Regions from separate parts of the Planococcus sp. BI3 genome, predicted to be linked through region 1. Evidence: riboswitches for the same ligand, from Rfam matches in the RefSeq annotation. Region 1 holds a riboswitch; each other region holds the start of a gene.
The links. Region 1 has a riboswitch for lysine ahead of AC1MEO_RS06880 (Na+/H+ antiporter NhaC family protein). Riboswitches for the same ligand answer to the same signal wherever they lie in the genome.

Region 1 (4,215 bases):
GAATGAATACGCCCCATACAATCCCTCCGGTTTCTCCCGGTTGAACCGTCAATTGCAGAAATTCAGTGAACAGGAAGTCTTGAGTATCTGTACCCCATGCCTGGTTGAAAGAAAATATAGTATAGCGCATTGCCCAAGCGATAATAACGGCATAGTATACAGATATGATAAAGGACACAAATACTGCCCACCAACCAAGCCATTCCAATTTTTTGCCACCCATTCTAAAGAATGATAACGGTGCTGAACCACGGTACTTGTGGCCGATGGTAAATTCAAGTATTAAAATCGGTATCCCTGCAGTCAATAATGCAAACAGATACGGTATGAAAAATGCACCCCCGCCATTTTCATACGCAACATACGGAAATCGCCAAATGTTACCCAGACCTACTGCAGAGCCGACGGCAGCCATGATAAAGCCAGCACGCGTACCCCATTGTGAACGTTCCATCTCTCTTCCCCCTTTGTTTATTCCCATTTTATTGACATAAAAATAGGAATTTTGATTATTTTCAGATTATTAGTCGATCTAAAAATAGTATACCGAGAGGCATCCCTAAAGTAAAGATGAATTCACAATATATTTCAAAAAAACTATTGCCGCAAAAGTAAAAAGGCAGAGAAGAAGCTTCTCTGCCTTGTTTTCACTATGCATTTTGTTGTTTCTCAATAATAGTTGTGCGCTTTGACCAGACCAGGAAGAGCACAGCCAGTACCACTAAGACCACACCTAAAGAAATTAACAGCGAACCTGTGAAACCTATGACAATATACCCTATCGCTGCAATGCCAGCAGCCGTCAATGCATATGGAATCTGCGTCAAGACATGATCCATGTGATTGCTTCCGGCTCCTGTTGAAGACAGGATCGTCGTATCGGAAATCGGTGAACAATGATCTCCGAAAACAGCACCGGCCAGAACAGCTGATAAAGCCGGCAACAGCAAGGATGGATCCGCTTCGATCATAATGGTTCCGGCAATCGGCAAAAGAATACCGAATGATCCCCATGATGTTCCTGTAGAGAAAGCCATGACGCCGGCTAAGACGAACAGGAGCACCGGCAGAATAGCCGTCGGGATATTGCCGTCAGAAACCACACCAGCTAAATACGTTCCCGTTTCAAGCGATCCGATCAATGAAGTCAGCGACCAGGCAAATATCAATATTAGGACAGCGCCCATCATTGATTTGATGCCTGCCCAAATGCCCTTGGCGATCCAACCTGCATTAGCTGTTTTGTTCCGCTTGATCTGCATGGCATAAAGGATGATTGAGGTCAGTGCCCCTAATAGACCACCAGCCAATAAGGAAGCGGGTACATCTGTATTTTCAAAAATCAGCCAAATGTCAAAAACCTGGCCGGCATTCTGATAGCCTGTCCAAATCATCGCGCTTACCGTTCCAAGGATCAACAATAGGATAGGAAGCAGCAAATCTCTGACATGGCCATGTGAATGGGATGGGAAATCTTCTTTCATTTCACCAGGGATGGTTTTTTTCGGATCAAAAAGCTGCCCTTTGGTGATGGCCAATACTTCGTGTTTCTTCATTTCTCCAAAATCCACGTCACGGATGGCAACGAAAAAGACGATGGCCAATGATGCGACTACGTAGAAGTTCATCGGAGCCATCCATAGGAAGGCTTCCAGTGCAGAATATTCCACGAAGGTCTGGCCAGCCAAGATGGTCGCGATAATGCCGATGATGGCAGCGCCCCAGCTCGAGACTGGAGAGACCACGCAAACCGGTGCAGCAGTCGAATCGATAAAGTAAGCAAGCTTGGCGCGTGAAATTTTGTAGCGGTCAGTAATCGGACGCGCAACTTGCCCTACTGCCAATGCATTGAAATAATCATCGATGAAGATGAGGATCCCAAGAGCCACTGTCAGGATTTTCGCCCCTCTTCTTGACTTGATGCGTGTCGAGGCCCATTCAGCGAAAGCATGGCTTCCTCCTGACAGGCTGACGAATGCTGTAATGATGCCCAGCAATAGAAGAAAGAGAATGATAAAGACATTATAGGCGTTAAAGCCTTCATCCCAGAAAATAATTGCGAATGAGGTGAAAAGTTCCTGCAGTGCTTCGACTGGTGCAAACCATGTCAGGATAACAGCTGCTGCGACTATGCCCGCACCTAATGACAGCAGCACACGGCGTGTCAATAACACCATGACGATTGCAATAATCGGCGGCAAAATCGAAAAAATCGTATTCTCCATAAATGTTCCTCCTTGTTTTTGATGGGTGAAAAATGAGACAAAAAAGGCCGACCTCTCCAGTTGGATAAGTCAGCCTTCTACAATTCGTCTGTGCGTTAAAACATCAAACAACCCTGTAGCTCTCCACTCAAACTTTCGCTTGAATGACAGTGACATTCTTGTTCAGAATGACCCCAATCCATTTCCTTAGACCCCAGGAAATGGATTTCGGCAAAACTCCCTTTCAGATGCGTTCCACGCGGTCAAACTCGCGCACCCTACTGATCAGCTCTGCAGCCTCTACCCACCAATATATATTTCTTTGTTAGCATAGCGTAAAATTAACACAAAATCAAATGCCTCTATACTCTGAACATTCCTTCTATTTCAAGGCTTTACTGTGAAAAAATTGGCTGAAGACATCCCTCAGAAACTCGGGCATGAAATATGTTTTGGCAGCTCTTTTCAAACTAGGGAAAAAATAACCAAAGGTCAACATGTCCAAGGTGACCAAACGATAGATTTGATCGTGCACTGCCAGTTGACCATTAATGTAGAATCGATGGTCAATGATCTCCATATTCATATGAATCATTTTGCCGAATACCACACCTCGGAAGCCCATTCCTTTTAACTCAAGCTGCGGCCAATCTGAATTCATGGATTGCAGGTAGATTTCCTTCAACTCCGCTCCACTTAATTCGACGAGGCAAGGGTTGATGGGATGCGGCAGCATTTTATGGAAATCATAGCGTGTCAAGGCGCCTTCGGGCATATCTTCCATAAAGATTCCCGCATTGAACAAGGCACAATCGGCTTCTGTAAAGTCAATCATTGCCTGTCCAAATAAATCTCCAAGCTCCGATTCCTTAAACCACTCTGCTTTCAGGATTTTGGTGCTGTGAAAAATCAGCTCATCCATTTGATTTTTTCCTTGTTGAACCAAAAAGTCATCAAAACCTTCTCCCATTTCACGTAACCGGGAAGTCTCAATCAGCTGCGCAGAAGATTTCCCGAAAGTTTCCTCTACTGTAATCTGGCCAATATAAAACCCGAATTTCCCTGCAGCTCCGAGCAGCGTATCTCCCTGCCATTTTCCTTCGTGGAATACATGATGGGTATGGGCCCCTAGGATAATATTGATCTGCGGACAAAGATCTGCCAATAATTCATCTTCTTTGATGCCAAGATGCGATAGACAGATGATCAAATCAGTTTCTTCTTCAATTTCTTTTACTGCCTGGAGTATCGACTCTTTTGCATCGGTGATTTGCCACCCCAATTTGCGGTAAAATGGCGTAAACTCCGCAGTCGCCCCCACTAGTCCAATACGCATTCCGTTTTTTGCATGGACGATATGATAAGGCTTGGCCCACTCTGGACGATTGCCTTCCAAATCGAATAAATTCGATACCACCACTTCAAACTCAGCCTGGACGTACAAGTCGTTAAGCTCATCTTTCGAAAGGGTGATGCCTTCATTATTGCCGATTGTCACTGCATCGTATTCCGCTTCGTTCAATAGCAGCACATTGCCTTTTCCGGATGTGCCTTCCGTATAAGGATGCGAGCGGTCGACATGATCACCAATATCCAAAATCAGACAGACGTCCCCTTCTTCTTCGTGCCATCTTTTCCGCTCAGCTAAAAAAGATTTGATGCGCGGCCAATTTGTAAAATGGCTATGCAAATCATTTGTATGATAAATATGAATAGTTTCGCTCATGAAAACACCTCTTTAAGAACTGAATATTCCTTCGTAAATTGATCGCAGCCCCAGCACCAGCAATACCAGGCGCAAAATCGTCACCAGCATTTCCGAATTGAGGCGTTTGTTTAATTTGGCCCCTATTTTCGCACCGATATATGCACCCGGAACAACGGCAATCGTGTAGATCCACGGTACATGCCCCAGCGAAATATGCGTAACAGAATTGACGATGGCTGATAAAAAGACCATGAACATGGATGTGCCGATCGCCACGTGCGGCGGAAAGAGAAATAGAAGAAT
Region 2 (4,215 bases), 220 kb from region 1:
CTGCATCCGCCATTGCTTTTACGGGACGCTGATTCGCAAGAAAGTCTCCGCCGTAAACAGTATCATCAAAGTGGATATCCGGAGAATCCCCTTCACCTTTTGTATTGACCGCTCCGTTGATCCCGCCTTGTGCACATACTGAGTGGGACCGTTTAACTGGAACGATTGAAAATAAATCGACGGGAGAACCTGCTTCTGCAACTTTAATGGATGCCATCAAGCCAGCAAGGCCGCCACCGACGATCGTAATTTTGCCCTTCGCCATGTTAGTATTCACTCCTCTTTTAGTTCACCAATGATTGAAACATTCTTAAACGAATGCAAACAATGCTCTGATACCAATAACCGATAATACAATAAATACTAGAAGCGTGAAATAAGTTGTGTATCGCTGTGCTGTTTCGGATTGTGTAATTCCCCAAGTAACAAGGAAAGACCAAAGTCCATTTGCTAAGTGGAAAGTTGCGGCTAATACACCCAGAATGTAGAATGCCAACATCCATGGATTGCTCAAAATGTTTTCCATCATACTGAAATCAGCTTCAGCAGCTGCTCCAATAGCGACTTGGAATCTTGTTTCAAAAACGTGCCAAGCGATGAAGACTACCAGGAAGACCCCTGTATAGCGCTGTGCAACAAACAAAATATTGCGCATATAGCTATAATGCCCAGGATTGTTCTTCGCAGTAAACGCTATGTATAGGCCATAGAACGCGTGATACAAGATCGGTAAATAAATGACAAATATCTCCAGGAAAATAACGAATGGAAGACTTGCCATGAAGTGAGATGCATTATTGAATGCTTCTACTCCTTGTGTAGCAAAATGGTTGACGATTAAGTGCTGTGTTAAGAATAAACCGATAGGTATAATCCCCAACAATGAGTGCAGCCTGCGCATTAAAAATTCGCGATTGTTATCCAAAAATTTTACCCCCCTCAAAACATTAATTGGCAGCGTTCAAAGCTAACGATATTACGAAAGCACCTGAAGCCGCACACCATCATGATACAATAATATGACATATTTATTGTACTCCCCCCCTATAGGAGCGTCAAGGCAACGAAGCTCTTTTAAACAGATAGTTATCAAGCGTTTTGTACGTGAAAGCCGTCCTCCCTGCAACAAGATAAGTCAGAATGTAACCGTTTTAATGGAATTATGCTAAAAAGCGATTCTCTAATTGAGAATCGCTTTTTCTTTCGAATTCACTCTATTGCACTGATATCAGCATTATCTCAATATCGCCATTGAGAATTTGAACGTTTTGTGAATTTTGTCACTTACTTTGTTCTAGGGCTTGATTTCTGGTTGCTGAAATGCCCTTTTCTTAAGAAGAGTGGACTTCAGACAATCCATAGGCTTCATGTAAAGCATTCGCCGATTTTTTCATATCCGATTCCGGCACCACCACCGAAATTTTGATTTCAGATGTACTGACCATTTTCACCGGAATATCCTGGCTTCTTAAAATATCGAACATCCGCGCAGCTACGCCCGGATTGGACACCATGCCTGATCCCACAATCGATACTTTCGACAAATCAATCTCGGCATTGAACGACAGGAAGCCAATTTCATCTTTTGATTCTGTCAGGACACGGCGTGTTTCTTCCAGGCTTTCCTGAGAGATGGAAAATGACACGGATGGCGGAAACTCATCACTGATGCTTTGGACGATTATGTCCACATCAATTTGATTTTCGGCAAGCTTCGTGAAGATATTGGCAAGCGATCCATTAAACGGCTTTTTGTAGGTTACAGTTACACGCGCGATTCCAGGTTCAAAGGCAACGCCTCTGACGATTAAGTTTTTCTCCACAGTGATCACCTCTTGTATGATGGTGCCAGGCTCGTCTGAATAACTTGCTCTGACGGATAATGGTACATTATTGTTTTTCGCGAACTCAACTGCACGCGGATGCAGGACACCCGCCCCGAGATTGGCAAGCTCCAGCATTTCATCGTAGGAAATCTGTTCCAGCTTGCGTGCACCAGTTACATAGCGCGGATCGGATGTATAGACACCGTTGACATCTGTATAGATTTCACATTTCTCTGCTTTCAAGGCAGCAGCAAGCGCGACAGCGGTCGTATCAGAACCGCCGCGGCCGAGTGTGGTGATGTTGCCGATCCTATCAACTCCCTGGAAGCCGGCTACTACACAGAAATAGCCGTTTTCCAGTACACGTTCAAGGCGTTCCGTATGAATCTGTTCAATGCGTGCATTGCGCGGCACGGACTCTGTCTCGATTCCCGCCTGCCAGCCAGTGAAAGATAAGGCTTCATGGCCCAGCTTTTTGAAAGCCATCGCCAGCAGCGAAATGGTGATCTGCTCACCGGTAGCCAGCAGCATGTCCATTTCCCGCTTTGGCGGTTCAGAAGAAATCTCCCCCGCCAGCCCAAGCAGTGTATCGGTCGTTTTTCCCATGGCTGAAACGACGATGACCACCCGTTTGCCTTTTTCCTTTTCACGGATGGCCCGCTCCGCCACTCCGATGATTTTTTCAGGTGTTGCAACAGACGTTCCTCCAAATTTCATGACGATCGTTTCCATTTCATCCACTCCCACATTTAGTATGTGGCCCTCAATATGGCTGGCAGCAAAACCAGGCACAAAAAAAGGCAGCTCACCGCAACCGCGGCAAACTACCTCTTTCATCATGTACGAAAAACGTCCATGTGAGATAGCCCTCCAGAGATTGACTCTGACAGCTCTGCACTTCTTAAATGCAGAACCAGCATGCGCAACAGCAGTTACACGCACACTTCGGCGACCGCCCCTTTCACCATTCATCTCAGATTCTGCAAATCTCCGAATGCTTACTATTGACGTCCGCGCCTCTATCATCACTTTTACAAGTGATTCAATTATTCTCTTACGTTAACATGTTATGATTCGCTTGGCAATGTGTCCTCTGCAAAATGCTGATTGATGGACAGTGCCAGCGCTTCCGGCATTCCTGCCTGTTTGATGTCTTCAACAGATGCTTCTTTGAGTTTCTTGACCGACCCAAAATGCTTCAGCAGCTGCTGTTTGCGTTTCGGCCCCACTCCTTCAAGGCCATCAAGTGCCGACTGAATTGAATTCTTGCCGCGCAGCTGGCGGTGGAAGGTGATGACAAACCGGTGGACCTCATCTTGAATCCGCTGCATCAGGTAAAAGGCTTCACTGGTCCGCTTGAGCGGCACAATTTCAGCAGGTGAACCGTACAGCAATTGAGAGGTCTGGTGCTTGGCATCTTTTGCCAGTCCTGCAATCGGAATCGACAAACCAAGTTCATCCTCCAGAATTTCACGCGCCGACTCCATCTGCCCTTTGCCGCCATCAATAACGATTAAATCCGGCAAAGGCAGGCCATCTTTCAAGACACGCGAATAACGCCGGCGGATAACTTCACGCATTGCCGCATAATCATCCGGTTTGGAAGCGTTGCGTGTTTTATATTTCCGGTAATCCTTTTTGGACGGCTTGCCGTCAATGAATGTAATCATCGCAGAAACCGCATCGGCTCCCTGGATATGCGAGTTATCGAAGGCCTCGATGCGCAAAGGCGTTTCGATGTTCATCGCTTCTCCCAGATCTATACAGGCGCCGACTGTCCGTTCTTCCTGGCGCTCCAGCAGCTGGAACTTCTCCTTGATGGCGATCTCCGCGTTTTTTTTGGCCAACGCCACCAAATCCTTTTTCTTTCCGCGCTGTGGAACGAGTACCCGAACGCCGAGCCATTCCTTCAGCATTTCCGGATCGTCCGCTTCCGGCAAGAGGATCTCACTGGGTTTGACATGATTCGCCTTTTCATAAAACTGGCCCAGATAAGTCAAAAACTCTTCTTCCGGATCCCGGTAAAGCGGAAACAGCGAGACGTCGCGTTCAATCAATTTCCCTTGACGCACAAAAAAGACCTGGACGCACATCCAGCCTTTATCGACTGCATAGGCAAATACATCGCGATTGGTGAAGTCGTTCATCGCCATCTTCTGTTTTTCCATGACGGTTTCGATCATGTTAATTTGGTCGCGGTATTCCATAGCACGCTCAAATTCCAGGTTCTCTGACGCTTCAGACATCTTTTCGACCAATTGCTGCTTCACTTCACGGAACCCGCCATTGAGAAATTTGGTGATGCCGTCGATCATTTCCTGATAGGTCTCTTTTTCAACAGGTTTGACGCAAGGTGCCAGGCATTGCCCTAAGTGGTAATAAAGGCAGA
Region 3 (4,215 bases), 1.7 Mb from region 1:
ATGCAAGCAGGAGGAGCTGATGGAGCTTAACCTGAAACTGCAGCAATTGGCTACTACCGATCAGCTGACGGGCTTGAAAAACCGCCGCTACCTGGAAGAATGGCTGCAAGAGCTTTTATCGCAGGCGGAAGACGGCAGAAAAGTGGCTGTTCTGATTTTGGATATCGATCATTTTAAACAAGTCAATGATACATATGGCCATCAGGCGGGGGATGCCGTACTGCAGGAGTTGGCCTGGCGTCTGGAAATGGAAGTTGGAACTGCGGGCATCGTGGTGCGGCTTGGTGGAGAAGAGTTTGTGGTGGTCATGCCGGATGCCGGGATTGAGGAAAGCCTGAAGCTCGGCAATCTATTGTGCAGCCACATGGAAGCTGCTGATTGGCAGCATGTGCCTGTCACCGTCAGCATTGGCGCCGCAGCCTACACCGCTGGAGATGGAGTGGAAAGTCTGCTGTCGCGGGCGGATGGATTCCTCTATAAGGCTAAGGCCAATGGCAGAAACTGTGTGTTTGGAAGTGATTAAAAGCTGGGCTGTGCATCCGTTTTTAGACGGATGTATTTTTATGCGAAAAAATCATTACAATCAACGGCTTAACGGCTATAATGATGGCATATGAAAATATCTTCACTTTTGGAGGTTCCGATGGAAAAAAACAATCGTTTGCTGGGTGAACGGGTTTTGCTGGATAAAGAATTAATCGCTCAATTGATCCATGAGGAAGCGGTCAAAGAGGCTCCACAAGATCAGCTTCAAATGAACAAGGCCTTTATCGATATCGTCACTAAAGTTCGAACCGGTTTTGTAGAGTTGATTGGAGAATCAATCAGCAATAGTTGTGATGTACAAAAAGTCTATAAGAACATTCAGGATTGGGGAGAAGCAACGGGCAACTTTTTTCTGGAAAACGGCAGAGCGCTTGAAGATGCGTTAGCGGAAACATCGCTTTACCGAAAACATATCGGAGCCGTCATAAAAACGGAAGCGATCCGAAAAGAAATGGCGCTTCAAAGTCTTTTTGATGTCATGGAATTTTTTCATTCTATCCTGGATTACGCGGCTTATTCCTATACACAAGCCTACACGGTTTCTTATCAGCGGAAATTGAAGTCAGCAAGAAAGGAGTTCCTGGAACTTTCTGCACCGGTCGTACCCGTCAGTGACGAGATTGCCATTTTACCTTTAGTCGGCAGCATTGAAATTGATCGGGCACGCTATATTCTGGAACAGACGCTGCTGTCGGCAAATGAGTTGAAAATCAAAGTGTTGATCGTAGACCTATCGGGAGTCGTGCGGGTGGATTCCATGGTGGCTGAGCAGATCATCAAAATCATCCGTTCGCTGAAGCTGGTCGGTGTCCGTTCGATTCTTACCGGCATCCGTCCAGAAATTGCCCGGACGCTGACTGAAATCGGAGTTGGGTTGAATGACTTGGAAATCGGCGGCAGCTTGAAGCGTGTTCTCGAACAGATGAAGATCAATTGACGTGAAAAAACGCTGAAGCCCATAGCTTCAGCGTTTTTTCACGTCATGTGTCTAGTTGGTCATGGCTTCTGAATGGAGATCAGGCAGAGACTTGCACAATGTCAGGGTTTCTTCTTCAGTCAATGGGATCATCGGTAAGCGAACGCCGCCAACCTCGACGCCTGCCATATTAAGTGCAGCTTTGATAGGAGATGGATTTGGTGCAGCGAACACGGCTTTCATTGTTGGCACTAACCGCCGGTGAATGGCTGCCGCTGTTTTCACATCACCCGTTTTGAAGCTGGTGATCATGTCCTGCATATCGTTGCCGATAATATGCGCAGATACTGAGACGATGCCCGTGCCGCCGATTGACAGCATCGGCAAGGTCAGGCTGTCGTCTCCGCTGTAGACAGAAAATGTGTCCGGTGTTTTTTCGATGATTTCTGCAGCTGCGTCCAAGTCTCCACTCGCTTCTTTGACAGAAACGATATTGTCGATCTTGGACAGGCGAATGATTGTCTCTGGAGACATGTTGACCACGCTGCGGCCTGGGATGTTATACAGCATGACCGGCAAGCTTGTGGACTGGGCGATTGCCTGAAAATGCTGGAACATGCCTTCTTGTGAAGGTTTGTTGTAATATGGCGTGACCAGCATAATGCCGTCAACGCCGGTTTCTTCCGCCTGTCTCGTCAAGGAAATGGAAGCACGTGTATTGTTGGAACCGGTTCCTGCAATCACCGGAATCCGTCCGGCGACTATGTGGACGGTAAACTGAAACAGTTCAACTTTTTCCTCTGCCGATAAGGTTGGAGATTCACCAGTGGTCCCTGCAACGACAAGGCCGTCTGAACCGTTTGCAATCAAATGCTCTATCAGTTTCTGTGTTGCCGGAAAATCGATTTCTCCATGTTGATCGAATGGCGTCACCATTGCTGTAATTACTTGGCCGAAATTCATACAGAACACACCCTTTTCTAATTTTTTTCGGAGCTTAGAGGTGAGGGGCCAATCAGGAAGGAACAAAAAAAGCAGCAACGAGGGGTCCCGTTGCTGCAGTAGAAACAATGTTTACCATTCGTTCCTGTGCATCAGATAGCCCTCCATATAGTTTCCTATATGACAGTCCTGCACTTATTGAATGCAGACCCAGTGTACGGAAATATGAGATTTCCGCCACTTCGGCAAAGACCCCTTTCAGCAAACGTCAATGGAGCTCATACTCCTCGTTTTGCATACTGATGGTTTTTGCGCCTCTATCCTACTCCATATAAGCTGGAGCAAGAAATATTTAATTAGCTGTACTATAACAAATTTCTCTGTCAATTGCAAGATGAAAAACGTAAAATCTTATGGAAAGGGAGGGATCCGGATGAACGAACAGGCCTATGAACACCGGTTCAATATTGCAACGGCAGGAAATCAGCGGGGCTTCACGGATTCCTTGCATCATAACCGTTACGAGCCGACTCCTTATGGACTGTTGGACAGGCTATTCGAGAATTACAGCCTGACTCCTGAAGACCGGCTGGTGGATGTGGGTTGCGGAAAAGGCCGCCTGAATTTTTATGTCCATCACCTATTCGGTGCAGAAAGTGCCGGGATTGAGATGAACCCGGTCTTTTATGCGGAAGCCATTAACAATAAAAAACAGTATATGAAAAAACATAAAGGTGCTGAACGCAGCATCGGCTTCTATAATTGCCTGGCACAGGACTACCCGATAGCAGGGCGGGACAATAAATTTTATTTCTTCAATCCTTTTTCTGTGCAAGTATTCATCACTTTTATAAATCGAGTTATGCGTTCGGCTGAAGAGGATCCGCGAATGGTAGAGGTGATCCTGTTTTTCGCTTCACAGGATTATACTGATTTCCTCGAAAACAGCACCATCTTTCAGTTAGTGCAGGAAATTCCGTTGCCGGATTTCCACAGAGATCCAAGGGAACGATTTTTAATTTACCGACTGCCCAGAATGGATTAGAAACAAGGTGTTAATGGGTATGCTTAAAAGAAAAAACATTATAAAGCGAGGGACCCTATATGGAATGGAAAGGCAGAAAAGCCAGCAGAAATGTTGAAGACCGAAGAGGAAAAGGAAAAGGCGGCGCGATGGTTGCAGGAGGCGGCATCGGAGGCATCCTGATTGTGCTGCTGGTGGCGTTTTTGGGCGGTGACCCGGGCGTCATCCTTGATCAACTGGGTGGAGGGTCCACGGATACAACATCCAATCAGCCTTATGAAGCGACGCAAGAAGAAGAAGAGTTGGCTGAATTCGTATCGGTCGTCTTGGCCGATACCGAGGAAGTCTGGACAGAAGTGTTTGCAGAGGAAGGCATGGAGTATGTTGAACCGACGCTCGTCCTGTACACCGGAAGCGTCGAATCGGCATGTGGAACGGCAGGAGCAGCAGTCGGTCCGTTCTATTGTCCCGGCGACTACAAGCTGTACATCGATTTGAGCTTCTACAATGAATTGCAGAACCAGTTTCAGGCACCGGGCGACTTTGCCATGGCCTATGTAGTGGCGCATGAAGTGGGGCATCATGTCCAAAACCTGCTCGGCGTTATGGAAGAAGTGCAGCCTCTCCGCAACCAATTAAGCGAAGAAGAATACAATAAAGTACAGGTTCGCCTGGAACTTCAGGCGGATTATTTATCCGGTGTCTGGGCACATCACGCCCAAGGAATGGGCTATTTGGAGGAAGGCGACCTGGAAGAAGCGTTGACAGCGGCAAGCGCGGTGGGAGA

Region 2: it holds a riboswitch for lysine, as region 1 does, so the genes downstream of both, AC1MEO_RS05720 (aspartate kinase) here and AC1MEO_RS06880 (Na+/H+ antiporter NhaC family protein) in region 1, are expected to answer to the same signal.
Region 3: it holds a riboswitch for lysine, as region 1 does, so the genes downstream of both, dapA (4-hydroxy-tetrahydrodipicolinate synthase) here and AC1MEO_RS06880 (Na+/H+ antiporter NhaC family protein) in region 1, are expected to answer to the same signal.

What each region holds. Positions count from the first base shown of each region.
Region 1 is NZ_CM155266.1:1,349,953-1,354,167, forward strand. It holds gene AC1MEO_RS06875 (sodium-dependent transporter) at 1-454, opposite strand, end outside; gene AC1MEO_RS06880 (Na+/H+ antiporter NhaC family protein) at 651-2,225, opposite strand; lysine riboswitch at 2,334-2,515, opposite strand; gene AC1MEO_RS06885 (bifunctional metallophosphatase/5'-nucleotidase) at 2,587-3,930, opposite strand; gene AC1MEO_RS06890 (sulfite exporter TauE/SafE family protein) at 3,943-4,215, opposite strand, start outside.
Region 2 is NZ_CM155266.1:1,127,791-1,132,005, forward strand. It holds gene sdhA (succinate dehydrogenase flavoprotein subunit) at 1-265, opposite strand, end outside; gene AC1MEO_RS05715 (succinate dehydrogenase cytochrome b558 subunit) at 311-925, opposite strand; gene AC1MEO_RS05720 (aspartate kinase) at 1,332-2,558, opposite strand; lysine riboswitch at 2,682-2,856, opposite strand; gene uvrC (excinuclease ABC subunit UvrC) at 2,894-4,215, opposite strand, start outside.
Region 3 is NZ_CM155266.1:3,042,603-3,046,817, forward strand. It holds gene AC1MEO_RS15265 (GGDEF domain-containing protein) at 1-523, shown strand, start outside; gene AC1MEO_RS15270 (STAS domain-containing protein) at 644-1,483, shown strand; gene dapA (4-hydroxy-tetrahydrodipicolinate synthase) at 1,535-2,425, opposite strand; lysine riboswitch at 2,554-2,732, opposite strand; gene AC1MEO_RS15280 (SAM-dependent methyltransferase) at 2,838-3,449, shown strand; gene ypfJ (KPN_02809 family neutral zinc metallopeptidase) at 3,509-4,215, shown strand, end outside.